DNA from 3 places in the Parafrankia sp. FMc2 genome. Region 3 is predicted to be linked to each of the others. Evidence: riboswitches for the same ligand, from Rfam matches in the RefSeq annotation. Region 3 holds a riboswitch; each other region holds the start of a gene.
The links. A riboswitch is a leader RNA that binds a small molecule or an ion and turns the genes downstream of it on or off. The one in region 3 is predicted to bind cobalamin.

Region 1: it holds a riboswitch for cobalamin, as region 3 does, so the genes downstream of both, AB1460_RS16365 (ABC transporter substrate-binding protein) here and AB1460_RS09270 (hypothetical protein) in region 3, are expected to answer to the same signal.
Region 2: it holds a riboswitch for cobalamin, as region 3 does, so the genes downstream of both, AB1460_RS29620 (ABC transporter substrate-binding protein) here and AB1460_RS09270 (hypothetical protein) in region 3, are expected to answer to the same signal.

What each region holds. Positions count from the first base shown of each region.
Region 1 is NZ_JBFLUG010000041.1:14,156-24,634, reverse strand. It holds gene AB1460_RS16395 (RNA-guided endonuclease InsQ/TnpB family protein) at 437-1,666, opposite strand; partial or broken gene tnpA (IS200/IS605 family transposase) at 1,689-2,098, shown strand; gene AB1460_RS16385 (molybdopterin-dependent oxidoreductase) at 2,825-3,481, shown strand; partial or broken gene AB1460_RS16380 (zinc ribbon domain-containing protein) at 3,692-4,365, opposite strand; gene AB1460_RS16375 (TOBE domain-containing protein) at 4,461-4,883, shown strand; gene AB1460_RS16370 (pyridoxamine 5'-phosphate oxidase family protein) at 4,960-5,412, opposite strand; cobalamin riboswitch at 5,631-5,833, shown strand; gene AB1460_RS16365 (ABC transporter substrate-binding protein) at 5,866-7,068, shown strand; gene AB1460_RS16360 (iron chelate uptake ABC transporter family permease subunit) at 7,179-8,201, shown strand; gene AB1460_RS16355 (ABC transporter ATP-binding protein) at 8,201-9,052, shown strand; gene AB1460_RS16350 ((2Fe-2S)-binding protein) at 9,117-10,031, shown strand; gene AB1460_RS16345 (DUF7676 family protein) at 10,028-10,479, shown strand, end outside.
Region 2 is NZ_JBFLUG010000135.1:8,219-18,697, forward strand. It holds gene AB1460_RS29570 (PepSY-associated TM helix domain-containing protein) at 1-173, opposite strand, end outside; gene AB1460_RS29575 (hypothetical protein) at 511-1,137, opposite strand; gene AB1460_RS29580 (hypothetical protein) at 1,315-2,043, shown strand; gene AB1460_RS29585 (DsbA family protein) at 2,465-3,184, shown strand; gene AB1460_RS29590 (hypothetical protein) at 3,716-3,946, shown strand; partial or broken gene AB1460_RS29595 (peroxidase) at 4,039-4,176, opposite strand; gene AB1460_RS29600 ((2Fe-2S) ferredoxin domain-containing protein) at 4,395-5,054, opposite strand; gene AB1460_RS29605 (ABC transporter ATP-binding protein) at 5,047-5,883, opposite strand; gene AB1460_RS29610 (FecCD family ABC transporter permease) at 5,880-6,944, opposite strand; gene AB1460_RS29615 (FecCD family ABC transporter permease) at 6,941-7,957, opposite strand; gene AB1460_RS29620 (ABC transporter substrate-binding protein) at 8,029-9,036, opposite strand; cobalamin riboswitch at 9,144-9,285, opposite strand; partial or broken gene AB1460_RS29625 (transposase) at 9,546-9,716, opposite strand; partial or broken gene AB1460_RS29630 (IS256 family transposase) at 9,790-10,479, shown strand, end outside.
Region 3 is NZ_JBFLUG010000018.1:13,847-24,325, forward strand. It holds gene AB1460_RS09235 (sensor histidine kinase) at 1-726, opposite strand, end outside; gene kdpF (K(+)-transporting ATPase subunit F) at 1,037-1,126, shown strand; gene kdpA (potassium-transporting ATPase subunit KdpA) at 1,126-2,835, shown strand; gene kdpB (potassium-transporting ATPase subunit KdpB) at 2,839-5,175, shown strand; gene AB1460_RS09255 (potassium-transporting ATPase subunit C) at 5,179-6,075, shown strand; gene AB1460_RS09260 (CaiB/BaiF CoA transferase family protein) at 6,123-7,268, shown strand; gene AB1460_RS09265 (alpha/beta fold hydrolase) at 7,353-8,063, opposite strand; cobalamin riboswitch at 8,276-8,432, shown strand; gene AB1460_RS09270 (hypothetical protein) at 8,687-9,868, shown strand; gene AB1460_RS09275 (ArsR/SmtB family transcription factor) at 9,921-10,307, shown strand.

The DNA of each region.
Region 1 (10,479 bases), on a different contig from region 3:
GAGAAACGTGTGTGAAATGTCGGTGCTGTGTCGACCGGTGCGGTGCGGTGTGATGCAGTGCAATGCGTTTCGGTGGTGCAGCTCCTTGTGTCGGCGCGGGCCGACAGGGCCGTAAGTGGCAGGGCCGTAACCGGCCCGCCCTGGACCAGCGGCATCAACCGGGAGGGGTGCCCGGGGAGCTTCTGACGCAGGGCGCCAAGCAGGACCTCGGCATGGTCGTTCGTGACGATGGTGTCAGGCGCGATGGCGTGGAGACCGCCCCGGGTGAACGGGGCCAGGCTGATCTCCCAGCGCAGGCAGCTGAGCGCCGCACCGAACACCTCGTTCATGGCGTGGCTTCCGGGAAGCAAATCGAGGGGCGTGTGCACCGCATGGCCGATCTCCCAGACGAGGCGTTGACATCCTCTCCACCTTGAAGGGTGGAGATTCCAGCCTGCTACGCCGCTGTGGGCGTGAGCTTCTGGCGGGTTCCCGTTTCGCGGCGCGGTGCCGGCACGGGTGCCGGTCTTACCTGCGCTCCCCGGGCGTTTACGGTCTCCGCCTGCCCGGCGGCGACCTTGCGTCCCTCGGCTCTGATGTTCCGGGCCGCGTTGACGTCCCGGTCGTGGACGGTACCGCAGGCCGGGCAGGTCCACCCCCGGACGTCCAGCGGCTTCGGCCCGTCCTTCACCCCGCAGGCCGAGCACACCTGCGAAGACGGGAAGAACCTGTCGACGCGGGCGAACGTCCTGCCGTACCGGGCGGCCTTGTACTCCAGCATGCCGACGAACTGGGACCAGCCCGCGTCGTGCACCGACCGGGCCATCCGGGTCCGACCGAGACCGGTGACGCACAGATCCTCGACGTAGACCGCTTGGTTGTCGCGGATGATCGCCGTGGAGAGTTTGTGCTGCCAGTCCCGCCGGGCGTCGGCCACCCGGGCGTGTGCGCGGGCCACCTTGACGACGGCTTTCCGTCGGTTGCTGCTGCTCTTCTTCTTGCGGCACAAGTCTTTCTGTAACCGGCGCAGCGTGCGGTGCGCGCAGCGCGGGAACGTCGGCGACGTGACCTTCGTGCCGTCCGAGAGGACCGCGAAGTGCGTCAGACCCAGATCGATACCCACCTCGGACTCGACCGGCGGCCACGCCTCGTCCGCCGTCCGCACGACGAACGAGGCGAAGTACCGGCCCGCCGCGTCCCGGATCACGGTCACCGACGAAGGCGCGGCGGGCAGGTCCCGCGACCAGCGCACCGCCACGTCCCCGATCTTCGGGAGGCGCAGCTTCCGCCCTGCTGTGACCGTGAAGCGGGCGTTCTTCGTGAACCGGACCGCCTGCCGGTTGTCCTTCCGCGACCGGAACCGGGGCGGGGAGACCTTCCGGCCCTTCCGCTTCCCGGACACCGAGGAGAAGAAGTTCCGGTAGGCGGTGTTCAGGTCGGCCAGCGCCTGCTGGAGCACCACGGCGGACACCTCGCCGAGCCACGCCCGCTCCGGGGTCCGCTTCGCCTCGGTGATGACCCGGCGGGACAGTTCCCCGTCCGAGATGGAGGGCAGCCCGGCCGCACGGGCGTCCTGCCGCAGCCTCAGCGCGTCGTTGAACACGACCCGGGCACAGCCGAACACCCGGGACAACGCCGCGATCTGACCCGACGACGGGTCGAGACGGTAGTTGTACCGAAGCTGCACACGACCATTCTACACTTGGTCTATGGCTCCAGATCTCGACGTTCGCACTGGCAGGCACTGTGTTTTCGTCCTGCACGCCCACTTGGTTTTCGTGACGAAGTACCGGCACCGTGTGTTCACCGACCGGCACCTGACCCGACTGGAGGAGATCATGCGGGCGGTGTGCGCCGACTTCGAGGTCGAACTGGTCGAGTTCAACGGCGAGGGCGACCACGTCCACCTCCTCGTCCACTTCCCACCCAAGGCCGCCCTGTCGAGCTCGTCAACAGCCTCAAAGGCGTGTCGTCCCGCCGGATGCGCCAGGAATTCCCCGACCTCGCCCGGCACTACTGGCGGGCCAACCGGCTCTGGTCCGGGTCCTACTTCGCAGGCTCTGTCGGCGGAGCGCCGCTGTCGGTCCTCCACCAGTACATCGACCAGCAGAAACGCCCGGTCCAGAGCACGCTCAGGCCGCAAGGCGGCCTTCCCACGCGGCCCTTCACCCCCGTCCTGAAGGCCGGAGCACTGGCCCGCATTTCGGTAGCGCGATTCTACCCGGTGCGGCGTCGTCGACCTGTCCACCACCTGCCAGACGGCGGGGGCGGCGGCGTGTAGTTCGGTGATCCGGCATCGTTCACGACAGCCCGCACCGGATGATCCCGGCGTGACCGCAGTTCTCCGTGAATACTTTTCTGCTCAACCGGGGGAATGGTGGCATCCCGGAATGCGGAATCAGTAAGCCGCTGATGACTGTCTCACCGTCGGGTGGCGGCCCGGGTGTTCGCCGAACTCGACGGTCTCGATCGGCAGAGCACACCGGTCGCTACCTGTCGGCAAGATCTGCCGGTCGCCCCGGTTGCCCCGCGGGCCGCTGGCTGCACACCAGCCCGCAGTCCCGTAGTCGCAGGCGGGCCGAGGCGGGCCGAGGCGGGCACAGGGGTAGAGGCAGGGGCGGCGCGGCCAGAACCCGCGAACCCCGGATGTCCGTACTTGCGGATATTTTGGTGTTTCAACACCTCATATGCGGAGATTCGTTAAGGTGCGGGAAGTGGACGGGAGGAGCCTCCGGGCACTCCGTCGCTCCCGCGCCTGACCCTCCGCGGGCGACGGAGCCGCAGCTGGTGAGCTTGCGCCTCTCCGTTCTCGCCTCCGCTCGCAGACAGAAGGAAAGACGGTCAGATGTCGCCGCACCCCACCCGCAGGGTCCTCATCCACAGGCACCTCACCCGTGGGGTCTTCTCCCGCCGGTGCACCGCCCTGCTCGCCGTGCCCACGCTCCTCATCGCAGCGTTCGTCGCGTTCCTGCCCGGTGCGGCCGCCGAGGCCGCCGGGGCCTCCGGGGCAGGCCAGCGCGCCGCCACGTCCGCCCACCACCCGAAGCCCCCGAGGCCGACCCCGCCGCCGCGGCCTGCCGCCTTCGTCGTCAAGGGTGCTGTCGCGCACCCCGTCCGGCTCACCGTCGCCGACCTGGTGAAGTACCCGCAGCACACCCAGCAGGTGTCGTTCGCGAGCGGCAGCGGAACGCAGACGCACACCTACACCGGCCCCCGGCTCGTCGACGTCATCCAGGCGGCCGGCCCGAAGTTCCGGCCCGAGGTCAAGAACGACCTGCTCCGCTACGCGGTGCTGATCCGCGCCAGTGACGGGTACGAGTCCGTGCTGTCCTGGCCCGAGATCACCGAGGGCTTCGGCGGGGTCCAGGCCCTGATCGCCGCCACCGAGGACGGCGTCTCCCTCGCCGCGGACGGCCCCCGGCTGACCGTGCCGTCCGACACCAAGGGCGGCCGGTACGTCTCCTCGATCTCCTCGATCACCCTGGTACGCGTCGGTTCGTAGGGCGCCCGGGTCAGGCCCGGGTCCCCGCGTCACGACCAGGGCCCGGGCTCTGCTCGGCCCCTCGGCCCCTCGGGAGCCCGCCTGTCGCCACCGGCCCGATCGGGTGTCCGGCCGACGGCTGCCGGCTCGGGCGTAATCCGCCCGCAACAGGACCTGGCTACTGTCCAGCCTTGACGTCCTCCCTCGCCTGAATGCGGGGGATTCCAACTCCTACACACTCACCCGAGGGAGTGTGGTTCGTTGAGGTTCGCGGTTCACGGGAAGCCCTGTCGGGCCGCCTCCCGCGCGTTCACCGCACGCCCTGCGGCGATGTTCCGTGCAGCGTTCACGTCGGCGTTGCTCTCATGTCCGCAGGCGACACACCGGAACACCGCTTGACTCCCGCGATTCCCGGGCGCCGTATGCCCGCAGGCCGAGCAAGGCCGACTGGTACAGGCGGCCGGTATCTTCTCCGCCCGCCCGGGTACCTTCTGTTCCAGGCGCTGAACGAACAAACCCCAGCCGCCAGCGAGGATGCCCCGGTTCAGGCTGGCTTTCTGTCGGACGTTCCGCCCCGGGTTCTCGGCCGTGCCCCGGGCGGAACGGGTCCTTCTTCCGATAGGTCGGCCGCCGGTGCGGACCGCCGAAGAAGTTTCGCATCGCCTGGTCGAAGTCCCGCAGGGCCTGCTGCTGAACAGTCTGCTATCCGGCTCGCAGCCAGTGGACCTCCGCCCGCGCCTCGGTCAACTGCCGGCAGTGCTCCAGATGGTTCGGCGCCTTGCCCGGTGGGGCGTCCGCCATTCCTGCTGCTCCACCGCCAGATTCCGCGCAAAACGCGCATGCCTGCAGTGCTCAACCGGCCCGCCGACCTGTCCGGCGGACGGATAGAGCCGAAAGCGGGGCACGCCAACATTCTACCGAAAGGACCGAACATGCATTCCAGTGTGGAGCACCGTTTCCTCTCCGGCCGGAAGACCGGGGTATCCACGGCGAGTTCCCGATGACCTTGAGCATCCGCAATCGGCTCACCGGTACCGTCGCCGAGATCACCGGCGGCGCTGTGATGGGCACCGTTCGCATAGATCTGCCGAACGGCGAGACGCTCACCTCCGCCGTCACCATGGACGCCATCAAGGACGTCGGTGTCGCGATCGGCAGCGAGGTCGAGGTGCTGATCAAGGCGACGGACGTCTCCCTGGCCATCGGTGCGACCTCCGGGCTGACGATCCGCAACCGGCTCAGCGGCACCGTGGTCGCCCTCGACACCGGCGGCGCGATGGCGCTGGCCCGGGTCGCCCTCGGGCCCGGCACCGAGCTGACCGCCGCGATCACCCGCGCCGCTGCCGACGACCTCGGCCTCGAGCCGGGAACGGCGGTCACGGCACTGATCAAGTCGACGGAGGTCGCCTTCTCCGCACTGTGACGCAAGGCCGCCAGCCGCCGCCGCCAGCCGCCAGCCGGCTGTCGGCGGCCGGCGGCCGGCGGCCGGCCCCGCCGCCCTACATCTTGCGGAAGTCCCAGCTGCTGATCTTCTCGGGGACCACCCGCAGCCAGGCGTGCCGGCCGTCGTAGTGCATCTCGTCGCGGCCGGTGTACTTCCGGGCGTACAGCAGCTCGGTGTTGGCGAGGTCGGGGTCGGGGGTGCTGGTGCGCGGGGCCTCTCCCACGCTCTCCGCCCGGCCGCGGATCTCCACCCCGCGCAGCTCACCGAAGCCGTGCCCGGTGTCGATGACCACGGCGACCCGCGGATCACGCTCGAGGTCCGTCCAGCGCTGGCTTCTCACGACCGAGTTGAGCCACAGCGCCTGCCCGTCCCACACGAACCACAGCGGTGTCAGATGAGGACCGCTCGGGCTCGTCGTCGCCACCCGGCAGGTGCGCTCCTCGGCGAGGAAGGCATCCACCTCGTCCTGGGCCATGGCGATCTTGCGGCCCCGACGCTGCTCTCTCATCGTTGTCCCTTCGTCAGCCCGGTGTCTTTCGACCCTATGGCGGGCTCCAGGCCAGATGCGCCGCCTTGCCAGCCAGCGGCCAGCGGCCAGCGGCCAGCGGCCAGCCGCCGGCAGCCGGCCAGCGGTGGCGAACCGACCAGGCTAGGGCCGAGCTCGGACGGTCTGGGGCAGAACGAGAAAACACTTGCATAGCCTTGCAGATGAGGTGGTGTGGACCGTACCGTTCTCGTCGCCGTGGTGTTCGGGAAGACCGGTGTGATGCCGGAGCGGCCCTCGCCACTGTGATCGGGATGTCGACAGCCACTCCCCGCCTGCCGGGGAAGCCACTGGGCAGCGGGCCACACGGACCGCACGCCCGGGAAGGCGGCCGCCGGCGCACCACCCGTCAGCCAGGAGACCGGCCACGGCACCCGCGATCCGTCCACGAGGTGTTGGAAGGCGGCCGATTCCGGCATGCGCGCACGTCTGGTGGCCCTGAGCGCCACCCTCCTACTCACCCCCGCCCTGCTCGCCGCCTGCGGTGACGACGGGACATCCTCGTCACCGCAGGCCGGCGCGGATGCCGACGCCCGGGGGTGCGTGACCGACTTCGACCCGGCGGCCGACTACTTCCCGGACCGCTCGACGCTGGAACACGCGAAGAACTTCACCGTCCGCTACGAGAAGGCCTACCAGGTCCTCACCGTGAAGGAGCCGTACCCGGACGGGAAACCCGAGTCGTACGTGCTCTACCGATGCGGGACGCCCGAGCCAGAACTGACCGGTGAGCTCGCCGGCGCACCACGGATCGAGATCCCGGTCCGCGGCCTCTACTCCGGCTCGACCACGCATCTGCCGCTGCTCGTGGACCTGGGGCGCGAGAACGTCCTCACCGGAGTGGCGAGTGCCGCGACCGTCGTCGACAAGGACATCCGGGCCCGCGCCGACGCCGACGAGATCGTCGAGTACGCCCCCGGCGGCCAGATCGACACCGAGCGGGTCGTCACCGCGGCACCGGACATCGTGATGACCGGCGGCACCGAATCCGCCGAGTACGGAACGCTGCGGGACGCGGGCATTCCCGTCGTCGCCAACGCCGAATGGCTGGAGGCCGACCCGCTCGGCCGCGCCGAATGGGTGAAGTTCATGGCCGCCCTCACCGGCGACGAGGCCGAAGCGGCGAAGGTCTTCGACCGGATCGAGGCCGACTACACCGCCATCGCCGACCGGGTGCCCGGCGGCGACCCGGTCTCCACGCTGATCGGTACCATGTACCAGGGCACCTGGTACATGCCGTCCGGTGGCAGCTACGTCGGCAAGCTCCTCGCCGACGCCGGCGCCACCTACCCGTGGGCCGGCGAGACCGACACCGGCAGCCTCGAACTCGACTTCGAGACGGTGTTCACCGAATCCGGCAGCGCCCCCGTCTGGCTCGCCGACGGCGAATGGGAGAACCTCGCCGACGTCACCACCGAGGACGAGCGGTACGGCCAGCTCGCGGCCGTCCACGGCGGGCAGGTGTGGAGCAACACGCTGGTCATCGGGCCGGGCGGCGGCAACGACTACTGGGAACGCGGCGTCACCCGGCCCGACCTCGTGCTCGGCGACCTGGCCGCGATCCTGCACCCCGACGCCTTCCCCGACCACACCTTCGCCTTCTACCGCCGCATCACGTGACGACGTCACCGACCTCCACGTCCCCCACGGCGGTGCCCGCCGGAGCTGCCGCGGGGGAGCCCCTCGCGGTTGAGCGCCGCGGCCGCCGCCGGGTGGGCGGGCGCCGGGCGCTGGTGCTCGGCGGGCTCGTGGCGGCGGTCGCGGCGACGTTCCTGCTCGCGCTCGCCGTCGGCTCGGTCGCCGTCCCACTCGACGAGACCCTGCGGGTCCTCGCCGGGCGGGCGCCGCACGACCCGCGGTGGACGGTCGTCGTCGGCCAGATCCGGCTGCCCCGCGCGCTCACCGCCGCGCTTGCCGGCGCGGCCCTCGGCGTCGCCGGGCTGCAGATGCAGACCCTGTTCCGCAATCCGCTCGCCGACCCCTACTCGCTGGGTGTCAGCTCCGGCGCCAGCCTCGGTGTCGCGCTCGTCGTCGCCGGGATCGGCGGTTCCGGCGGGACCTTCACCGCCAAGGTCGCCGGCAGTGACCGGTTCGGCGTCGTCATCGCCGGGGCCGCGGGCGCGGCCATCGTCCTGGCCGCCGTGCTCCTGCTCGCGAACTGGGTCCGCTCCGTCGTCACCCTGCTCGTCATCGGCGTCATTCTGGGCAGCGCCGTCAGCTCCGTCGTCAGCCTCCTCCTCACCTGGACTGCCCCGGAACGCGCCATCCAGTACTGGACGTGGTCCCTCGGGAGCTTCGCCGGGACGTCCAGCAGTGACCTGACGGTCTTCGCGCCCGCGGTCGGCCTCGGACTGCTCGTCGCGCTCGCCTCGGTGAAGCCGCTCAACGCCCTGCTGCTCGGCGAGAACTACGCCCGCACGCTGGGGCTGCGGCTGCGCCGGGTCCGCGCGGTGACGCTGCTCGGCGCGTCCGTGCTCGCCGGGGCGGTCACCGCCTTCTGCGGGCCGGTGGCCTTCCTCGGCATCGCGGTGCCGCACGTCGCCCGCCGCCTGCTCGACACCGCCGACCACCGGGTGCTCGTCCCCGGCACGCTGCTCACCGGCGCGCTGCTCGCGCTGGCCTGCTCGATCGCCGCCCAGCTGCCCGGCACCGGCCTCGTCCTGCCGATCAACGTCATCACCGCGCTGGTCGGCGCACCGATCGTGATCGCCGTCCTGCTGCGCGCCCGCGTCGACGTCGCCGGAGCCGCCTGATGGCACCGGGCCTCGTCCTGGCGGACCTCGCCGTCGGTTACCGGCGGCGCGCCCTCCGCCCGCCCAGCCTCCGCGGGCGGTCCGGGCGGTCCGGGCGGTCGGGGCGGTCGGGGCGGTCGGGGCGGGAGGTGCTGGCCGGGCTGTCCGCCGCCGCGCCGCGTGGGCAGCTCACCGTCCTGCTCGGCCCGAACGGGATCGGCAAGTCCACCCTGCTCCGTACCCTGGCCGGGCTCCAGCCGCCGCTCGCCGGCCGGATGCGGCTCGACGGGGCCGATCTCGCCCGGCTCGGCGGCGCCGAACGGGCCCGGCTCGTCGGCGTCGTGCTCACCGACCGGGTCCAGATCGGGCTGCTCACCGCCGCCGAGCTCGTCGGCCTGGGCCGTCACCCGCACACCGGCCCCACCGGACGACTCACCGACGCCGATCACGCGGTCGTGCGCTGGGCGCTCGACGCCGTCCACGCCCGCCATCTCGCCGCCCGCCCCGTCGGCGAACTCTCCGACGGCGAACGGCAACGGGTGATGATGGCCCGCGCGCTCGCCCAGGAACCATCCATGATCCTGTTGGACGAGCCGACCGCCTTCCTGGACGCCCCGTCCCGTGTCACTGTCACCGCCCTGCTGCGCAGGCTGGCCCGGGAACGGAACCTCACCGTGATCGTCTCCACCCACGACCTCGAACTCTCCCTGCGTGTCGCCGACCAGGTCTGGCTCGTCGACCGGACGGGGGCCCTCCACACCGGGCACCCTGACGAGGTGGTCGGCTCCGGCGCGGTCAACACCTCCTTCGACGGCGACGACCTCCGCTTCGACCCGGCGACCAGAACCTTCGAGCTGCGCGGCCCGCTGTGACGAGCCAGCCAGCCCCACACACCGCGGGCCCCTCCACCGGAGGCGCCTCGACCGGGAGGTACCGATGAGCGGTTCCGCGGAACCGGCCGACAGCGCGCGGGTCCGCTCCGCGCTGGCAGCCCTCACCGCCATCAGCCCCTACTTCGAGGCGGACGTGCCGTCGGCGGCGCCGACGATCAGCACCGGCGGCACAGCTGATGCCGACGGGACCGCTGACGCGGACGAGACCGCGCCCGTGTCGGTCAGCGAGCTGTACCTGGGCGGTGCCGCGCTCACGGCGGCCATCGACGGCGTGAACGCCCGGCTCGGCGGGGTCGAGCGGCGGGTCGCCGCGTCCACCCTCGCCCTCGGCCACGCGGCGCGGCTCTGGTCCGTCGCGCTGGGAACGTGGGCGACCTCGGGCATCGTCCCGGATCTCGACCCGTCCGCACTGCGTGTCCAGCCCCGCCTCACCGCCCCGCTGCGGCTGATCGTCGACCGGCCCGCCGGCTGGTGGCCGACTGCGCCCAGCCCACCCGACCCAGCCGACGGCGCCGACGGCGCCAACGGGGCGGACGGGCCGGTGGCGGCGGCTGGGAGCCTGCTTCGCGAGGTCGTCGTCGAGCGGAACCTGCGGCCCTACTTCGCTGCGCTCCAGGCCCAGACCCGTCTCCCTCCCGGACTGCTGTGGGGCAACGCCGCGTCCGCGCTGGTCGGCGCCACCCGGATGCTGAGCGGATTTCTCGCGGCCCCGCCGGCGCCGAACAGCTCCAGCTCCAGCGCGGGCCGGGCCGAGAGCGGAGCCGTGGGCAGACTCACCGCGCTGCTGCTCGCGACGCCACCGCTGGCCGGCACGACCGTCCACGCGCTCACACCGGACGGGCAGGTCATGGCCGCCTCGGTCGTACGGCGCAGCTGCTGCCTGTTCTACCGGGTGCCCGGCGGCGGCACCTGCGGCGACTGCCCGCTGCCCGGACCACAGGAAAGGACACGGAGATGACCACCGACACCGGCTTCCGCACCGTCGACGAGCTCGGCAACGGCACCCTGCAGATCTGGGACCTGCCGATCGACACCGAGACCCTGCTCGGCATCATCACGGACGTCTTCACCGACCACTGGCGCCAGATCGGCTTCGGGGTCCTGGTCCAGGGAGCCGCCTGGGAGGTCGCGGCCCCCAACGCCCCCCGGAAGATCGCCATGTACGACGGCTACGTCACCGTCGACTTCGGCGCCTGGCACTTCCACCTGTGCATCGGTGAGCACACGGCGAGCGGGCCGGAGCTGGGACGCATCCGCCGCTGCGCCCGCGCCGAGCTGTACCGCAGGCTCGGCCCCGGGGGCGCGCCGACGTCCTGGGGCCTGCGGATGTTCAACGCGATCAACGAGCAGATGATGACCGTCCTGCTGCCCAACCCGTTCCTCAGCGACGCCCAGGAGCTGCTGCC
Region 2 (10,479 bases), on a different contig from region 3:
CGAGCCGTGTCGGGCGTGCGGGGCTCGGGAATGGAGGGGGCGACGGTCGGGTCGCCGGCGGAACTGCCGGCAGAGGTGTCGACCGGGGTGTCGGCGGGATTGGCGGCTGCGGGCGCGGGCACCGCGGTGGCGGGCGCCGTGTCATCGGGGGATGACCCCGACGGTTGAACCATGGTCACAGAGAGTCTCCGAGTAATGATGTGGAGAGAGGATTCGAGGGCAGGCGGAGTCACCGCCGCGGCGCCGCAGGCACCTGGGAAGCACGTGGCAGCAGGGGCCCACGCTCGGCATTCGTCGCGCGGCGCCCGGGGTGCGCCGCCGCCGCCCGGCGCGAGGCGCGTCTGGGAACCGGCCTGTCGAGGCGCGCGGCATCGCCGCGCGGGCCGATGCGGTCGCGGCTGGATCCCGTCCGGCGGTGGGGCCGGGCACGGACGGTCGCGGCGGGCCGGATCCGGGCAGCCTGAACGCGCCGTCCGGCGCAGGCGTCGCGGACGGCGTCGGCTGTGTGGATCAGGCCGGTGCCGGGTCCGGTGGGCCTCTGCGGACGACGAGATGGACGAGCTGCGCCAGCGCGTGCGCCCGTCCGGTTGGCGGCCGGCACCACCGCACGGTCTGGGTGGGAAGGGGGCGCCAGGCCGGCGGGCGCAGGCGGCGGCGCAGGTGAACCGCCGCCCTGCGCGCGACCGCTGCGGTCCGGCGGGCGATCCGCCACAGCAGCCGCTCTCCCGCAGCGAGCCACCAGGACAGCAGGAGCGCGGCGCAGAGGTGGGCGAGCGCCATCCGAGGCCCACCGGGCAGGAGGTCGATTCCCGCCGCGCCGTCGGAGAGGTCCACCGGTCCGACCGCGGCGTGATGATGGGATGCCGCGACTTGCGTCGGTCGCGCCGTCATGGCGAAGGCGAGGTGCAGACCGGCCTGGACCGTGGTGACCAGCCCGGCGATGCGCCGCAGCGACATCCGCCGGCCGGAGCAGCCCCAGCACACGCGGAACGCGAGAGCGACGCCGCACCCGGTCACCGGCAGGCTCGGCGGCTCGCCGCAGGCCGCCAGGTGCGCGGCGACGGCGAGAGCGACGGCTATGACGGCAAGGGCCGAGGCGCGCACACCGCGCCCGGCCGGTGTCGCCGCCCAGCTCACAAACCCGGCATCCTAGCTGGAAAGCGAGCGGGTCTCAGTCGATCGCCCTCGCGGACGGGCGAATCTTCTCGCCCATGCCGGCCCGTCCACTATGTCGGGCGTACCTTCCCGGCGCCGCGGACAGGCAGGATCGGATGGACCGGCCGGTGCCAGGCCGATCGGGGTTCCCTGGCAGGGATGGGGCCGGGCGACGAGCCGATCTACACTGGACCGGTGACCGCCGGGGCGCCCGACCAGCCGGTCGGCGCGCGGTGTGAGCCGGCGGCGATCACTGTCGGTGCGGGCCTGCCCCTGTGGGCCGCGACGCGTTGCGGCCGTGCCGTGCGCGGTGCCGTCCTCGCACTGCTGACCGTCGCGCTCGCCGCCGCCGCGCACGGCCGGTCCGGCCCGGCTGCCCCGGACTCGTGGGTGACCGTCGTCGGTTTTCTGCTCACCTGGCGGGTCGGCTGGGGCCTGGCTGCGAGGCAGATCAGCCGCCGCCGGCTGATCGGGCTGGTGGTCGCCGCGCAGGGCTGCCTGCACCTCGCGTTCGCCATGGCCTCCCCGCCCGGGCGGCATTCCGGGGCCGGCGCCGGCCATCTTCATTCGGAGGCGGTCGCGGGTTCGGGCGGGGTGGACCTGCTGCACGGCGGGCCGACGGTTCTCGGCCTGCACCTGCTCGCGGCGGTCTGCCTCGCCTGGTGGCTGGCCGCGGGCGAGCGGCTGCTCTGGCGGGTGGGCCGGCGCACGGCCACGGCCACCCGGCGGATCGTCCGGCGTGTCCGCGGTCGCCTCGCGGCACCGCCGCGACCAGTCCTCGGCCCTCGCCTCACGTTCTCGTCTTCCGTACCCGCTGCGGCTGCGCGGTTGGCGCTGCTTCGGTACGCGGTCGCGCGGCGCGGGCCGCCCGCCGCCACGGCCCGCTGACAGACCACATCCCGCTTCCCGGCCGGTCCGTCGCCGCCCGCGCGTGCCCGATGACCGCGGGCCGGCCGCCGGCCGGCGGAATGGTGCTGTCCTTCCCTCCGCCGTGACCTCCTCGCGGCCGGAGGGCGTCCTCGCGACCGCGACGCACATCCGCGGCGAGCGGTGAGAAGGCACGGGAACCAGAACCACCGAGCCGGCCTCGGCTCGCTGTGGGCCGGCCCGCCGTGGGCGTCGCCGTGCGCCTGTCACCCAAGACGGCCCCGCGAACGCGGTGCCACTACCGGGAGTTCCGTATGAATACAGACAAGGCCCCGCTGGCCCCGCCAGGCCGAGGTGACCGACGCCACCACGCCGGCGCCTCGCTCCCGCGCACGCCGGGGCTGGCTGGGAGGATCCAGCGCTCGGCTGAACAGGTCCCGGCATGACAACCACTGATCACGCCACGCGCCGCGCGAAGGCCGCCGCTGTGAGCGAGGCCGCCGCGCGGCGGGAGCGCCGCCGCCGCACGGTCATGATCTCGGCCTGCGTGGCCGCTGCCCTACTGCTCGTCGGGGGTATCGGCTTCGCCGTGCAGAGCGCGCGGACCGACACTTCGGGAGCCCTGGTGCCGGCCGGTGCGGCCGGCCCGGACGGCGGGATCGTCGTCGGATCGCCGTCCGCCCCGGTCACCGTGGATGTCTACGAGGACTTCCAGTGCCCGATCTGCCGCGCGTTCGAGGAACAGACCGGCGACACCATCGGCTCCCTCGTCGACGCCAAGAAAATCAAGGTCATCTACCATGTCCTGGCATTTCTGGGGCCGGAGTCCGAGCGGGCCGCGAACGCCGCCGCGGCGGCGGCGAACGAAGGAAAGTTCGCCGAACTCCACGACCTGTTGTTCGCCAGCCAGCCGGAGGAACACGCGGGTGGATTCCAGAACGCGGAACTGGTCCATCTCGGCAGCCGTGTGGGGCTGACTTCGCCGGAATTCGTCGAGGCTGTACACAAGGGCACCTACGACGACTACGTCGCCCAGGTGAATGATGCCGCGTCACGCGAGGGAGTCCAGGGAACTCCTACCGTCTATGTCAACGGCGAGCGCCTGCAGACGAACGCCCTGACCCCCGGCGGCCTCACCGCGGCCGTCACGGCGGCGGGCTGACGGTTCGTTCGGGCCTCGGGTGCGCCGCGAGATCTCGCGGCGCACCCGAGGCCCTGCCCGCACGGGTCCCGTGCCGACCACGGTCGAGGACTGGACTGCCACGATGTCTCCGTCTCCCGGTGTTGTGCGCGCGGTCAGCCCGGCGCGGCCCCACGCGCCACCCGCCACAGCAGCCGCTCGCCGACTGCGAGCCAGCCGGCCAAGACGGCGGCGGCCAGGTGGGCGGCGAGCATCGGCGCCCCGCCCGGCCCCGGTCGCCGCCCGCGCCCGCGCGGGCACGGAGACCCCCGACGAAGGGACTGGGGTCGCACCGGGAGCGTCGAGACCGGGCTCGGTGCCCACGCCTCGGCTCACCTGCGGCCCCTCGCCGGTTCCATGCGCCGTTGAGATCTTCGGTCTGATTCCAGCGTGCGGAACGTCGGGATTCCCGGGTTCCTACAGATGGGTCATCCCGGAAGTAATTCGTGACGAGCCGGCGACGCACGGGTACAATTTTTCCAGGAAATGTCGGCCACTTTGTTGGGAGTTCGGATGGCTGTGCAGGGGAAGCATCTGCTGACGTTCTGCGGGAAGTGCAGCTGCGGCTGCCCGGAGCTGTATGTCGACCACGACGCGCCCGCAGAGCGCCGGATCGTTCTGACCGACGATTTCGGGCAGCGCATCCAGATGAGCGCCGAACAGCTCGCGGTGATCGTCGAGGAAGCGCGCGCCGGCCGGATCACCGAGCTGGTGAACGGCGAGCTCGGAGCGTCCCTGGTCTGATCCCGGATCCCGCGGCGGTGCGGGCCCGCGGCCGATCAGGTTGCGGACGCCGGCCCCGTCGGCGCGCCGCGGGTGCGCTCAGCTTGCGGCGTTCAGCCGAGCAGTGTCTCCCCGATGAACCCGGCTTCCCGGGTACCGGGCTGGATCGCGAACACGGCGAACCCGATCGGCGTCGTCCACTCGTTGAGCAGGTCGAGCTCGGCCAGCCGTCGCTGGATCGGCACGAACTGCGCCGCGACGATCGCCGCCGCGGCCCCGCCCGGCGGTGGCCCCGCCCAGGAGCAGTCGCCTCCGGTCCGGCCCACCGCTTCCGGTAGCCCTTCCTCGTGCGGCGCCAGGTGGATTGTCCACGGCGCGGCATGGCCGTGCGGTGACGGAGCGAGACCGCTCAGGTTGGCCCACAGCCGTCGACGCGCTCACCATACCGACGGCCGGGTGCCTGACGCGATCAGGGCTCGGTAGGTGGACGGCGGATGGGACGGGGCGGACCGGATCGGGGCTCTTCGGCCCAGCGGTCGACGAGCGCGCACGCGCCGCTGGCGGTGACCGGACCCCACCATTCGTCGTCGGGGGTGACCGCGACGACAGGGGCGTGGTTGCAGGGGTGGAGGCAGCCGGTCTGGGTGACCAGAACCTCGTTTCGCGTCAGTCCACGATCTTTCAGGCGCGTAGCGAGGGCCTGGGCTGTGTCGGCAGCCCCGCGAGCGGTGCATCGTGGTCCGCGGCAGAGCAGAACATGACGGCCATATGTCGGGACCTCATCCCACCCTGCCGATGAGAGGACCGCTTCTCTCCCGGTGACGTGATCCTTTGCCACGTCGATGACCAGGCTGCCGGGATGCTGCCGCATCCAGTCGCCGGCGATCCTCCTGAGCCAGGACCGGGCGGGCGCGGGCGCGCCGGAGATGGGGGCGGCGATCAGCCGGACGGGTGCCGCGCTTCCTTCCGCGGCGAGCTGGTTAAGCACCTCGTGCACGGTTGGCCGGGCGAGCTGGAGGTAGGCGATCCGAGCCTCCAGCTCCGCTGCCAGGACCAACAGGTCACCCTCGCAGCCTGGGGCGTCGGCGCCCATGCCGACCAGTACGCGACGAACCGACTGGTCAACCATGGCTGGCTCCGGTGGGTCGGGGGTGCGGGACGACCATGGGGGTGCCGACGACGGGGTCGGGGATGACGGTGGCCGTCACACCGAACACCTCGCGCATCAGGTCCGGGTTCACGACGTCCGCCGGCTCGCCCTCGGTGGCGATGCGCCCGTCGCGCAGGGCGATCAGGTGGTGGGCGTAGCGGCTGGCCATGTTGAGATCGTGCAGCACCATGACGATGGTGCGGTCCAGGCGCCTGTTCAGGTCGGCGAGCAGGTTGAGAATGTCGAGCTGGTGAGCGAGATCCAGATAGGTGGTGGGCTCGTCGAGCAGCATGATGCCGGGGTTCTGCGCCAGCGCGAGCGCGATCCAGACCCGCTGTCGTTGGCCGCCGGAGAGCTGGTCGACGGGCGTGTCGGCGAGCTCGGTGATCGATGTCGCCGAAAGTGCCTGCGCGACCGCTCGTTCGTCCTCGCGGTTCCACTGCCGGAACCAGCGTTGGTGCGGGTGGCGGCCTCGGGCGACGAGGTCGGACACCGTGATGCCGTCCGGCGCGGTGGGCTGCTGGGGCAGCAGACCCAGCTCTGTCGCGACGGTGCGCGCGGGCAGGCGGGAGAGGTCGTCACCGGCGAGTCGCACGGTGCCGGCGACCGGGTCCAGGAGCCGGGCCAGTCCGCGCAGCAGGGTCGACTTGCCGCAGCCGTTGGGACCCACGATGGCGGTGATCCGACCGGGCGGGATCCGGGTGCTCACACCGTCGACGACGATGGTGCCGCCGTAGCCGAGCCTCAGCTGGTGGGTCGCCAGGACGGCTGGAGCGGATGTACTGGGTGCGTCGGTGATGTCGGTCATCCGGCGGCTCCGATCCGGTGGGCGCGGGCGAGCAGGACGAGCAGGACGGGTGCGCCGAGGACGGCCGTCAGGACGCCCACCGGCATCTCGTCCGGCGCGAAGATCAACCGGGAGACGAGGTCCGCGCCGGCCACCAGCAGTGCGCCGACGGCGGCGGACGGAGCGAGACCGATCTGGCGCTCGGCGAGGACGCGACGGGTGATCTGCGGGGCCACCAGCGCCACGAACCCGATCGGCCCGGCGGCGGCGGTAGCCATGGCCGCCAGCCCGACGGCGACCAGCAGCAGCGGGATTCTGCGGGCATCACGGGTGCCGGTCAGCGTGCGTGCCAGATCGTTGCCGAGCTCCTGGACCCGTAGGTCCCTGCCCAGCACGGTGAGCGCCATCGCGGCGAGCGTGAGGGTGACACCGATGATCGTCACGTGCGTCCCGCTGCGATTGGCGAGGCTTCCCGTGAGCCAGCCGGCGGCGGCCTGGACCTGGTGCACGTCGGAGCGGGTCAGCAGGTACGAGATCGCCGAGGAGAGGAGGGCGGCGACGCCGATACCGACCAGCACGAGCCGGAATCCGAGCAGACCGCGCCGGTAGGCGATCAGCACGATCGCGAGGACGGTGAGCGCCGCCCCGACCAGAGCGCCGACCGTGAGCTCGACCCCGCTGCCGCCGAGGATCAGCATCACGGTGAGCGCGCCGGTCGCGGCACCGGAGTTGATGCCGACGACATCGGGGCTGACGAGGGGGTTCGCGGCGAGCCGCTGCAGGATCGCTCCGGACAGGGCGAACGCCGCTCCCACCCCCAGGCCGGTGAGGGCTCGGGGAAGTCGGTCATCGAGCACGACGTCCTGCTCGATGAGCGTTCCGCCGCCTCGCAGCACGCGCAGCACGCCAGCCACGGTGAGTGGATACTCGCCGATCGTGATCGACACGGCCGCGATGATCGCCGCGGCGGCAACCGAGGTCACGGTGAGGGCGATCGAGCGGCGGCTCAGACGCAGCGAGAGACCGAGACGCGGGACCGCGAGGAGGACCGCGTCACGGGCGAGGCTCCGCTCGGCGGTCACACCTCCACCAGCTTTCGGTGGCGCACCAGGTAGAGGAAGAAGGGGGCGCCCGCGGCGGCGACCACGATGCCGACCTGCATCTGTTGGGGTTGGGCCACGAGTCGTCCGATCACGTCGGCGACGAGGAGCAGTGCCGGCGCGAGGACAGCCGTCCAGGCCATCACCCATCGGTAGTCCGGGCCGCAGATCATCCGCGCGACGTGCGGCACCACCAGGCCGACGAATGCGACCGGCCCGGCGACCGCGGTCGCGCCTCCCGCGAGCAGCACCACCGCGACGGCGCCGACGGCACGGGCGGCCCACAACCGCGTGCCGAGGCTGCGGGCGAGATCGTCCCCGAGAGCCAGGGCGTTGAGTGTGCGACTCAGGCCCCCCGCGAGAACGAGTCCGACGCCGACGAACGGCGCGACCGTCAGTAGTGCGGCTCCGTCCGCGCGGGTCAGGGAGCCCACGGCCCAGAAACGGAAGTCGTCCATCAACGAGGCGTCACGCAGGGTGATCATCGTCGTGATCCCGCCAAGGAACGCCGTGGTCGCCGCACCAGCGAGCGCGAGCTTGACCGGGGTCGCACCCCCCAGGCCCAGTGAACCGAGGGCGTAGACGAAGACCGCGGCCACCGCCGCGCCGCCGAAGGCGAACCACAGATAGCCGGAGACACCGCTGAGCCTGAAGACGTTGATCGCCACGACGACGGCGAGCGCGGCTCCGGCGTTGATGCCCAGGAGGCCGGGATCCGCCAGGGGATTCCGGGTCAGGCCCTGCATCGCGGCCCCGGCGACCCCCAGCGCCGTTCCCGCGAGCAGGCCGGTCGCCGTTCGCGGAATGCGCAGGTGGTAGACGATCCGTTCCGCATCGGTGACCGGTGCGCCGGACACCGCGTCGAGGACGTCGCCCAGACTGATCGCGTTGACGCCGAGCACGATCGAGGCCCACGTGGCGGCGAGAAGCCCCGCGACGGCGACGAGGAGACCCAGCGATCGACTCCACCCGCCGCGAAGCACCCCCTGACGCATCCGGCGGGTTGAATCGCCTGCCCCCGCACCGGAGGAAGGCGTCTGGGTGGCGGGCGGAGCGAGACTCACCGTCAGTCGACGAGGTCGGGGTGGATCAGCGAGGCCATCTGCTCGACGGCGTGCGCGGTGCGAACCCCGGCGCTTCGGTCGGCGAACAGCGACGGATGGACGGCGTTGTTCCTCACCGCCGTCAACCCGGCGAACGCCGGGTTGTCGACGATCGTGTTCACGTTTCCCATCGCGTCGTCGAGCGTGTAGTCCACCCCGAAGCCGGAGTTGGTGAGAATCACGTCCGGATCGCGCTTGATGAGCTCCTCGGCATCGACATAGATGTTGCGGGTCGACGTCACGTCCTCGAACGCGTTGACGCCCCCGGCGGCCTCGATGATCCTGGTGCCGAAGTCGACCCCGGTGCAGACCTGGAAAGTCCCGTCCTCCTGCGGACGCACGTAGGCGACCGTGGGCTTCTCGGCACCCTTCACCGCCGTCTCGACGGTCGTGATCCGATCCTTGTAGTCGTCGACGAGTGACCGGGCCTTGTCCTCGACGTCAAAGATCTTGCCGATGGTGAGAAGGTCGTCGTACACGGCGTCGATGGACACGTCGGCCGGGTCGACCTCCTGGTCGGTCCTCCCGTCCTCGGTCGGGCAGAACGGCGTCAGGATGTACGACTGGATACCGAGCTTCTCCAGGCTGGCGCGCGTCCCGACACCATCCGGGGTGTCGGCGGCGAACACCGTGCCGTAGCCGGCGAAGACGAAATCGGGCTTCGTGGCCAGGAGTGCCTCGCGGGTGGGATTGTTCTCGCTGTACGGCACCCCCCGCAGGCCGTCCGCATACTCCGGCAGGAACTCGGCGTCGAAGAACGACGAGCCCACCAGACGGTCACCCAGCCCGAGCGCGCTCATCATCTCGGCCGAAGGCTGGTACGTCGCGTACACCCGCTGCGGGGGAGCGGTGACACCGACCTGCCGATCACAGTTCTCCACCGTGACGGCCGCGGCGGACCGGTCTGTCTCGCCCGCGTCATCAGAACCGCAACCGGCGATGAGGGCCATCATCGCGGCGGTGGCCGACACGACGGCTGACTGACGGGTCGCGCGATCCCGAAGGCGAGATCCACGGAAGGGCAGGTGACGGGCGCGCATCAGCGTCCACACCCCTTTCTCGGGGTACTCGCCCCGATCACGGAAGGGTGCGACAGGCCGGGTATCTGACTCGCGGCCATCTCCATGGCCGACTCACAGTGGCGGTACCGTGCCGGATTCACGCCGGCTTCCCCGATACCTGTCGCGAAGCAAGACAGGAGGCTACCAGGGTAGATATGCCTGTTTGGCGAGTGTCGACAACTGAGGCGCAACAGTCATCGGTCCCGGTCGAACCTCCTCCTTCGAGGCTCAGGGTCGGGAAGGCCGCGCGGAGATCGAACGTGGCCACCACGTCAACGGCCGTCCGGCGAACGATCTACGAGACCTGACCGGTTACGTTCGGTCAAGGAGCGACGACCACCGGTGTGCACTCCAAAGCGTCTCCGCCGGCATCTGGCATCTGAGAGGGCGTTTAATTTGCCCTGATTGCGGCTTATGTTCTAGTAGGTGCCTCGCCAGGTTGGGGTGGCTTCGTCCGTTATGCGCCTGGCGAGGTTGTCGATCATGGCTATGTGGATCATGGATTCGGAGCTGGCGGGAAGGGTCTCGTAGTCGCGGGCCAGCCGGCGACGTAGCATGATCCACCCCAGGCTGCGTTCGACGACCCAGCGTGGGAGTGTCTGATCAACGGTGGGTGTGGTCTGGCCCGTGCCGCCGAGGCTGACTCGGCGGGAAGGGACGATCATGAGCGAGACGCTCGATCCCATGCCGACCCCGATCGATCACCAGCAGCTGGCCGCCGAGCTCGTCGCGAAGGCCCGCGCCGAGGGCGTGGACCTCGTCGGGCCTGGGGGGCTGCTGAGCGGGCTGACGAAGTCCGTGCTCGAAACCGCTCTGGAAGTGGAGATGAGCGCGCACCTGGGTTACGACAAGCACGACCCTGCCGGCCGTGACAACGGGAATTCCCGGAACGGGATCCGGACGAAGACGGTCCTGACGGAGATCGGCCCGGTCGAGATCGATGTTCCCCGGGACCGGGACGCCAGTTTCGAGCCGGCGATTGTGCGTAAGCGGCAGCGCCGGTTGAACGGCATCGATCAGATCGTGCTGTCCCTGGCCGCCCGCGGATTGACTACCGGAGAGATCGCCGCGCATTTCGCCGAGGTCTATGGTGCTTCGGTGTCGAAGGACACGATTTCCCGGATCACCGACAAGGTCGTCGCCGAGATGACCGAGTGGCGCAACCGGCCTCTCGACCGCGTCTACCCGGTGATCTTCGTGGATGCGGTGGTGGTCAAGGTCCGTGACGGCCAGGTCGCCAACCGGCCGTTCTACGCCGTCGTGGGGGTGACCGTGCACGGGGAGCGGGACATCCTGGGCCTGTGGGCCGGCGACGGCCACGAGGGGGCGAAGTACTGGCTGCAGGTCCTCACC
Region 3 (10,479 bases):
GGGCCCGCCGGTGAGCGCCACGACGACCCGTTCGCGGGTCTCCCAGGTGCCGCCGATGCCGTGGTCGGCGCGGTAGCGGTCGAGCTGGTCGTCGACCTTGCCGGCGAGCCAGAGCAGGGCGAGTTCGCGCAGCGCGGTGAGGTTGCCGACGCGGAAGTAGTTGGCCAGGGCGGCGTCCACCTTCTCGGGCCCGTAGACGTTGCCGTGGGCCATCCGGCGGCGTAGTGCCTCGGGGGCCATGTCGACGAGTTCGACCTGGTCGGCGCGGCGGACGACGTCGTCGGGGACGGTCTCCCGCTGCGGGACGCCGGTGATGGTCTCGACGACATCGTTGAGCGACTCCAGGTGCTGGACGTTGACGGTGGAGATGACGTCGATGCCGGCGGCGAGCAGTTCCTGGACGTCGAGCCAACGCTTGGTGTGACGGCTGCCCGGGACGTTGGTGTGCGCCAGCTCGTCGACGAAGGCGACCTCGGGATGTCGGGCGAGGACGGCGTCAAGGTCCATCTCGGTGAACGATCCGCCCCGGTGCTCGAGGATCTGCCGGGGGATGATCTCCAGGCCGTCGAGCATGGCGGCGGTGCGTGGCCGGCCGTGGGTCTCGACGAAACCGATGACGACGTCGGTGCCCCGGTCGGCGCGGCGGTGGGCCTCGTCGAGCGCGGCGTAGGTCTTGCCGACGCCCGGTGCGGCGCCCAGGTAGATCCGCAGGGTCCCTCGTGTCACCCGCCCATCGTGCGGGCGGGGACAGCCCGCTGGAAGGCCCCGCGGCCGTCTCCTCCGACGGTTCTCATGATCGCCGTTAGTGGTGCGTGAGAAAGTGCCGCGTCGCTGTTAGAAACCTGTGAGAGATCACCAGAACCGGGATCCACCGAGCTTTACTGGCGACGCTGCCCGATCCTGCCGCTCACGGCGGTCCAGGGGGGCTTGCTTCCGTTGCCGGCGAGGGAGGACTCGTGCTCGACGTGGTGTACGCGGCGCTGACACCGGGGTGTTTCGCGCTGCTCGCGCTTGTGTTGCGGGGGGTCGAGCGGCTGTGACCGCGGAGAACATAGCCGGCCTTGTCCTGGCGATCGGGCTGGGAGTCTTCGTGATCGCGGCCCTGCTGTTTCCGGAGCGTTTCTAGTGTCCGCCACGACCGCGGGTGTTCTGGTTGTCCTGCTCCTGGTCGCCGCGCTGGCGGTGACGTACCGGCCGTTCGGTGACCACATGTACCGGGTGTACGCGAGCGAGAAGCACCTGCCGGTGGAACGGGCGGTCTACCGGCTGACCGGGGTGAATCCGGGCGTGGGCCAGCGGTGGCCGGTGTACGCCCGCAGCGTGCTCGCCTTCTCGTCGGTGTCCGTGCTGTTTCTGTACCTGATGCAGCGGGTCCAGGGTCATCTGCCGTGGAATCCTGGATTCTCCGGGGTCTCGCCAGCGCTGGCCTGGAACACCGCCGTGAGTTTCACGACGAACACGAACTGGCAGGCGTACTCCGGTGAGTCGACGATGTCGCACCTCACCCAGATGACCGGCCTGGCGGTGCAGAACTTCGCCTCGGCCGCTGTCGGCATCTCGGTGGCTATCGCGGTCGTGCGCGGTTTCGCGCGCCGGCGGGCGCCGGTCGCGGCCGGGCCGGGCAGCATGGACGGCGTCGTGGGCACCGGTGACGAGATCGGCAACTTCTGGGTCGATCTGACCAGGACGATCGTGCGGATCCTGCTGCCGATCTGTGTCGTCGGCGCGGTCGTGCTGATCGCCGGCGGAGTGGTCCAGAACCTGCACGGCAACCAGCTCGTGACGACGCTGGCCGACGGCGAGCAGGCGATCACGGGTGGGCCGGTGGCCAGCCAGGAGGTCATCAAGGAGCTCGGCACCAACGGCGGCGGCTTCTACAACGTCAACTCGGCGCATCCGTTCGAGAACCCGGCGGCGTGGACGAACCTGTTCGAGATCTATCTCCTGCTGATGATCGCCTTCTCGCTGCCGCGCACCTTCGGCCGGATGGTCGGGGACAGGCGCCAGGGCCTGGCGATCGTCGCGGCGATGGCGCTGATCGCGCTGGGCAGCCTCGCGGTGAACATGGCCTTCCAGGGCGCGCACCACGGAACCGTCCCCGAGGCCGTCGGAGCCGCCACGGAGGGCACCGACACCCGTTTCGGTGTCGCGAACTCGGCGCTTTTCGCCACCGCCACCACGTTGACATCCACCGGCGCGGTGAACTCCTTCCACGACTCCTACACAAGCCTCGGCGGTGCCTCGCTGCTGTTCAACATGATGCTGGGCGAGGTCGCGCCGGGAGGTGTCGGCTCAGGTCTGTACGGAATGCTGATCCTCGCCGTGGTGACGGTGTTCGTCGCCGGACTGATGATCGGGCGCACACCGGAGTACGTCGGGAAGAAGATCGGCGCGCGCGAGATGAAGTTCGCGTCGCTGTACTTCCTGACCACACCGATCATCGTGCTGCTCGGAACCGGCACCGCGATGGCGATGCCCGGCCAGCGGGCCGGCATGCTCAACTCCGGCGCGCACGGCCTGTCCGAGGTCCTCTACGCCTTCACCTCCGCGGGCAACAACAACGGATCGGCCTTCGCCGGCATCACCGTGAACACCACCTGGTACAACACCGCGCTCGGCCTGGCGATGATGTTCGGCCGATTTCTCCCGATGATTTTCGTGCTCGGGCTCGCGGGTTCGCTCGCCCGGCAGGCACCGGTACCCGTCACGGCCGGAACGCTGCCGACGCACCGGCCTCAGTTCGTCGGGATGCTCGCCGGCGTCACCCTGATCATCGTGGCGCTCACCTTCTTTCCCGCGCTGGCTCTCGGGCCCCTCGCGGAAGGGATCCACTGACCGATGAGTACCACCACCATCGCCACCCGCCCGGACGCCCCAGGCAACGCCCCCGGCAACCGCCGGGAGGCTGTCGCGGACCGGCCGCGCCGGGTCGGGGGCGGCCTGCTCGACCCGAAGCAGCTCTGGAAATGCCTGCCAAGCGCCGTGCGCAAGCTCGACCCGCGCACCCTGTGGCACAACCCGGTGATGCTGATCGTCGAGGTCGGCGCCGCGTTCACCGCTGTTCTCGCGATCACCGACCCGTCGACGTTCGGCTGGCTGATCACGGTCTGGCTGTGGCTCACCGTGATCTTCGCGAACCTCGCCGAGGCCGTCGCCGAGGGACGTGGCAAGGCCCAGGCGGCGGCCCTGCGCCGCACCCGGACCGACACCGTCGCCCGCCGGCTCACCGGCTGGCAGCCCGGTCAGGCCGGTCAGGCCGGGCAGGGCGTCGAGGCCGTCGAGGACGCGACCGTGGAGCAGGTTCCCGCGCCGCTGCTCGCCCGGAACGACCTCGTCGTCGTGGACGCGGGGGAGTTCATCCCCGGTGACGGGGACATCGTCGCGGGCATCGCCAGTGTCGACGAGTCAGCGATCACCGGCGAGTCGGCGCCGGTGATCCGCGAGTCCGGCGGCGACCGGTCCTCGGTCACCGGCGGGACGAGGGTGCTCTCCGACCGGATCGTCGTGCGGATCACCCAGCAGCCCGGGGAGAGCTTCATCGATCGGATGATCGCCCTGGTCGAGGGCGCGAACCGGCGGAAGACCCCGAACGAGATCGCGCTCAACATCCTGCTGGCCGCACTCACCGTCATCTTCCTGTTGGCTGTCGCCACCCTGCAGCCACTGGCGATCCACGCGAAGGCGCAGCAGCCGGCGCTCCCGGACAGCTCCACCCTGACCGGCGACGGCATCACCGGGATCGTGCTGGCGTCGCTGCTGGTCTGCCTGATCCCGACCACCATCGGCGCACTGCTCTCCGCGATCGGCATCGCCGGGATGGACCGGCTCGTCCAGCGCAACGTGCTCGCGATGAGCGGCCGGGCCGTCGAGGCCGCCGGGGACGTCAACACCCTGCTGCTCGACAAGACCGGCACCATCACCCTGGGCAACCGGCAGGCGAGTGCCTTTCTCTCGGTCGGCGACGTGAGCGAGGCCGAGCTGGCGGATGCCGCGCAGCTCTCGTCGCTCGCCGACGAGACCCCCGAGGGGCGTTCCGTCGTGGTGTTCGCGAAGGAGCGCCACGGCCTGCGGGAACGCACTCCCGGCGAGCTGCGGCACGCCACGTTCGTGCACTTCACCGCCCAGACCAGGATGTCCGGCGTCGACCTCGCCGCCCAGCCGGCGGACGGCCCGGAGCCCGGTGCCGCGGAGCCGGGTGCCGTTGAGCTTGGCGCTGCGGTGCCCGGCTCCGCGGAGCCCGGCGCGGGAGCGGGAGCGGGAGCGGGGGTGCGGCGGGTCCGCAAGGGCGCGGCGAGTGCGGTCACCCGGTGGGTACGGGAGAACGGCGGCCACGTCCCGGCCCAGGTGGGGGAGATCGTCGACGGCATCTCCGCCTCGGGGGGCACCCCGCTTGTCGTCGGTGAGGTGACCGAAGGGCCGTCCGGGTCGAGCGCGCGGGTCCTGGGCGTCATCCAGCTCAAGGACGTCGTGAAGTCCGGCATGCGGGAACGGTTCGACGCCATGCGCCGGATGGGCATCCGCACCGTCATGATCACCGGGGACAACCCGCTCACCGCGAGGGCGATCGCCGAGGAGGCGGGGGTCGACGACTTCCTCGCCGAGGCCACCCCGGAGGACAAGCTCGCGCTGATCCGCCGGGAGCAGGCCGACGGCAAGCTGGTCGCGATGACCGGCGACGGCACCAACGACGCACCCGCGCTCGCGCAGGCAGACGTCGGAGTGGCGATGAACACCGGCACGTCGGCCGCGAAGGAGGCCGGCAACATGGTCGACCTCGACAGCGACCCAACTAAGCTGATCGAGATTGTCGAAATAGGCAAGCAGCTACTCATCACCCGCGGGGCGCTGACGACCTTCTCCATCGCCAACGACGTCGCCAAGTACTTCGCGATCATCCCGGCGATGTTCGCCGGCGTCTACTCCGGCCTGGACACGCTCAACGTCATGCGGCTGGCCAGCCCCGAGTCGGCGATCCTCTCCGCGGTCATCTTCAACGCCCTCGTCATCGTCGCCCTGATTCCGCTCGCGCTGCGCGGCGTGCGGTACACGCCGGCCAGCGCCTCGAAGCTGCTCAGCCGCAACCTCTACCTCTACGGCCTCGGCGGGATCGTCGTCCCCTTCGTCGGTATCAAGGCCATCGATCTTCTCGTCCAGTTCGTTCCGGGAGTGGGCTGAACCATGCCGACACGGTTTCCGTCCTGGCTGCGCCAGCACCTCGCGGCGCTGCGCACCCTGCTCGTCCTCACCGTGGTCCTAGGGGTCGCATACCCGCTCGCGATCCTCGCCGTCGCCCAGCTACCCGGCCTGAAGGACCGGGCCGACGGCTCCCTCGTCACCAACGCGCGGGGGCAGCACGTCGGCTCGTCCCTGATCGGCCAGTCGTTCACCGACAGCGACGGCAACCCGCTGCCCGCCTACTTCCAGAGCCGGCCGTCCGCCGCGGGCGACGGCTACGACCCGACCTCCACCTCGGCGTCCAACCTCGGCCCCGAGGACGTCGTCGACACCGTCGACGACCCCGCCACCCCCGACGACGAGAGCGGGCAGAGCCTGCTCACCCAGGTCTGCGCGCGCAGCCTGGCGATCGGTGAACGGGAAGGAGTCGACGGAGCCCGCAGGTACTGCACCGCCTCGGGCGTCGGGGCCGTCCTCGCCGCCCACCACGCCGGCCCCGGTTTCGACGGCCCGATCACCCGGGTGGTGAGCGTCAACGAGGCCTGCCCCACCACCCCGTTCCTCGCCACCTACCAGGGCGTCGCGGTCGCCTGCCGGGAGCCCGGTGACGACATCGCCGCCGGCGAGCGGGTCGTCGTCCGCGGCGGCGCTCCCGACAACCCGGCCGTGCCCGCCGACGCCGTGACCGCCAGCGGCAGCGGCCTCGACCCCGGCATCAGCCCGGCCTACGCCGAGCTGCAGATTCCCCGGGTCGCCCGTGAGCGCGGGCTGCCCGTCGACCGGGTCGCGGCCCTCGTCGACGAGAACACCACCGGACGGGCCCTGGGCTTCATCGGCGAACCGAGCGTCAACGTCCTCGCGCTGAACCTCGATCTGGACCGCGTGTCCGCGGGGCCCTGAGCCAGACTCGACAGCTCGACAGCTCGACAGCTCGATAAGTTCGACCGGTGCCGTTCCCCCTGCGCGGGATCCGCGTCCTCGACCTTTCTCGTTCCTTCCCCGGTGGTTACTGCACACGGTTGCTCGCCGACCTCGGGGCCGAGGTGGTCAAGGTCGAGGCGCCGGGTGTCGGTGACCCGTTGCGGGGCCCGACCGGGATCTCGCCGACCCATGTCGGGCTGAACCACGGCAAGCGATCCGTCACGCTCGACACCCGAGGCGAGGTTGGGATCGAGGTGCTGCGCAAGCTCGTCGCCTCGGCCGACGCCGTCGTCGACAGCGCTCGGCCGGGTGCGCGGGAGGCGGCGGGCTTCGCGTACGCGCAGGCGGCCGAGGTGAACCCGCGGCTGGTCTGGGCGAGTCTGTCGTCGTTCGGCCTCGACGGCCCGTACGCCGGCCGCGCCGGGCACGAGATCACCTTCCTCGGCCACTCTGGAGCCCTGGCCGCGATCGCGGAGCAGCTTCCGTGGATGCCGCAGACGCCGATCGCCGCGCCGCTGGCGGGAGCGGTCGCGGCGATGGCCGTCTCCGCCTCGCTCGCCCGGGCGGCGCACACCGGTGTCGGCTCCTTCGTCGACGTCTCGCTCGACGACGTCGCGACCTGGATGTTGTCCGGTATGCCGGGCCGGTTCTCGGGCACCGAGTCCGGCATGGGCTGGGCGGCGGGCCGCCGGCTCTACCGGTGCGCCGACGGCCGGTGGGTGACGGTCGCCGCCGCGGAGCCCCGGACCTGGCAGGCGCTGTGCCGGGTGCTCGGTGCCGAGGACCTGGTCGAACGGTTGCGGGCCGGTGCGGACGAGCAGGTGGCGATGGCGGAGCGGTTCGAGAAGGTGTTCGTGACGAGGCCGGCGGCGGCCTGGGTCGCCTCGGATCCCGAGGCGACGATCGGGGCGGTGAACGAGGGGCCGGATCTGGTGGACGACCCGCACGCCGCAGCCCGCGGCGCGCTCGTGGACGTCGCGGGGACGCTGGTCCCCGCGGCACCGTTCCGCTTCGGCGACGACGAAGGGCGACGGCCGCCGGCCGCACCGCCGCCCGCCGCATTGCCGCCGGCCGGACCGCCGGTGCTGGGTGGCGACACCGACGACGTGCTTCGCGCGGCCGGGGTCAGCGACGAGGAGCTGGCCCGGCTGCGGGCTGACGGCATCATCTGACGTCCACAGGGCAGACCTGACGTCGGCCCGGCCACGCGCTCTCAGCAGACCCGTCCCCGGGCCAGGTAGTCCTGGAGGTCCCGCTCAGGACGCGCGGGCCGCGGACACCGCTTTGACAGCCGTCCTGATCAGATCGGCTACTGCGGCCGGCCGGGAGAACATCACCAGGTGGGACGAGTCCACCTCGAGCATGTCGACCCCCGCCCGCCGGTAACCGAAGTACTGGACCTCCGGATTGATGGCGTGGTCCGAGGTGGCGACGATGCCCCAGGCCGGCCTGGTCCGCCAGGCGGCAGCGGACGCGTTCTCCCCGAACGCGACCGCGGACAACGGCCGCTGCGACACGGCGAGCACCGCGGTGACGGCCGGGTCGACGTCATGGGCGAAGACCGCCGGGAACCTCTCAATGTCGACCGAGAGATCGACGCCATCCGGGAAGGGCGTCGCGACCAGCGACCCGGCCAGGTCTGGGTCGGGAAAGCGGCCCTGGAGCTCACCGAGGGATTCGCCCTCCTCGGGGACGAATCCGGCGAGATAGACCAGGCCCTCGACGTTCTCCGCGACACCCGCCACGGTGATCACCGCACAGCCGTACGAGTGGCCGACCAGGAGAACGGGACCCTCGATGGCCGCGAGGACCGACCCGATGTACTCGGCGTCGCCGCCGAGCGAGCGGTTCGGCACGGCAGGCACCACCACCTTGAGACCATCGGCGAGCAGCTCGGGAACCACGCGGGCAAAACTTGACGCGTCGGCGAAAGCGCCGTGGACGAGGACGACGGTCGGCAGTGACATGCTCTTCTGCTCCCTGGACTTGAGTGTGGGCCCGAGTACACCACCCGGTAGTTGACGATTTGTGCATTGCTGCTGCACGGGGTTGCCGGATGAGCACGACTCCGGCGGGCCGCGGTCGTACGATGCGTGACGCGGTTGGTTCGCTCCTGCTGCCGGCGTGCCGTCAAGCCCGTTCACCGGGCTCGCGGTGGCGGCGGTGGAGGGGCGTCGTGAGAGGGAACCCGGTGCGAATCCGGGACTGCCCCGCAGCGGTATGTGGGAACGAACGCCGTCACCACGCACTGGGTGGACTGTCTCCGCCTGGGAAGCGATGGCCAGTAGGTTCACCGGTCCCCGTTGGCCGGTGGGTGCCCGCGAGTCCGAAGACCTGCCCGCCGCTCGCGCGCCGCCGGCGCGTGATGGTCCGTGACCGCGTGGGCGGGTCGCCGGGCCGGGCGTGCGGGGTACGGCGTCACCTGCCGGTGTCGATCACCTGCCGGTGTCTCCCGGTGCTCCTCGCGCCCGGCGTTCTGCCGTCCTTCCCGTTTCCCGGTCACGGCCACTGGTGTGTTTCCCGAGGGAAGGAAACTCATGGCCGACCTCACCGTTCGTCCCCGTCAGGTGGTTCAGGCGGTGTTCCCGTGGTGAGCACGACGGTCGCCGGGTACCCCCGCACCGGGCCGGCGCGGGAGCTGGAGACCCTGACCGGGGCCTACCGAGCCGGGCGGCTTGGTGCGGAGGAGCTGCTCTGGATGGCGCGGCGGATGCGGGCGGAGATCTGGCGGGAGCTCGCCGACGCCGGGCTGGACACGGTGCCGTCCAACACGTTCTCGTTCCACGACCAGGTTCTTGACGTCGCGGTGATGTGTGATGCGGTGCCGGACCGATTCCGTGCCGTTGCGCGCTCGTTCGATCCGCTCGCCGGGCCGCTGGACGTCTACTTCGCGATGGCCCGGGGTGCTGCCGGGGTGGCGCCGCTGGAGACGACCACCTGCTCCGACCCGAACTACCACCATCTGGTGCCCGAGCTCGGGCCGTCGACCCGGTTGATGCTGGTCGACGACAAGCCGCTGCGGGAGTTTCGGGAGGCGGCCGCGCTGGGGGTGGTGACCCGGCCCGTGCTGGTCGGCCCGCTCACGTTCCTGCTGCTGGCGAAGGCGTCCGCCGGCGCGCCGGACGGCTTCCGCCCGTTGGACCTTCTCGACGGTCTCGTGGAGTGCTACGCCGAGCTGCTCGGCCGGCTCGCGGCGGCGGGTGCGGACTGGGTCCAGCTCGACGAACCGGCGCTCACCGGGGATCTGGGCCAGGAGGAGCTGGTCGCGCTCGGACGTGCCTATCGATGGCTCGGCACGCTCCCCGCCCGGCCCAGACTGCTGGTCTCCACCTGTTTCGGGGAGGTCGGAGAGGCCCTGCCCGTCCTGCGCGACGCCCCCGTGGACGGGGTCGGCCTGGACTTCGTAGGAGGGCCGGGCAACACGGCGGCGCTGGCGCGGGTGGGCGGCCTGGGAGACAGGACACTGTTCGCCGGGGTGGTGAACGGCCACGACGGGCGGCGCGCTGATCTGCCTGGTGCGCTGTCCACCTGCGCTTCGCTGCTCGGTCTTGTAGGCGACCTGGTGGTCACCACCTGCTGCTCGCCGCTGCACGTCCAGCTCGATCATGAGGGGGAGACGTCGCTCGACCCGCCGCCGGTCGACCGGATGGCCTTCGCACGGCAGAAGATCGACGAGGTCGTCCTGCTCGGCCGGGCGCTGCGCGACGGCCGGGAGAACGTCGCCGCCGAGATCGACGCGGCCGAGACCAGGCGGCTGGCTGTCCCAGGGTGAGAGAGCCGTAGGGCGGGTGTCCGGTCGGTGGTGCGGGTGCGAGAATCGCCCCATGCACCGGTTGGACGCCCGGGCCCAGCACCGGCTCATCGACGGCGATCGGGCGTGCGACGCGGTGGCCGCGATCGGCGACCGGGCCGACGTCGCCCGCTGGGCCGGCGTCTTCGCCATGCTCGGCGAACCGGGCCGGCTGGCGATTCTGCTGGCCATCCACTACGCCGGCCCGATCTCGGTCTCCGACCTGGCCGCCGCGGTCGGCATGAACGACGCGGCGGTCTCGCAGGCGCTGCGGCTGCTGCGCCACCAGCAGGCCGTCGTCGCCGAGCGGGACGGGCGAGTGATCCGTTACCGGCTCGTCGATCCCGTCGTCGGCGATCTGCTGACCCGGGTACGCCCCGAGCCGGTGCTGCATCACGGTCCCGCGGCGCACGCCCGCTGAACCTGGCCTGAGCCGTGCCAGTCGGGGTGACTGAACGTAAGTAGATCATGCGTGTGGCCTGCCGTGCCGCTACACATGTCGGGGGGCACCTGTCGTGGGCGAATCGTGAAGTTCACACCGGCCCTGTTGTTTGCGTATCCGCATTGACGTGCAGGTGGGGGGCCCGTACGCT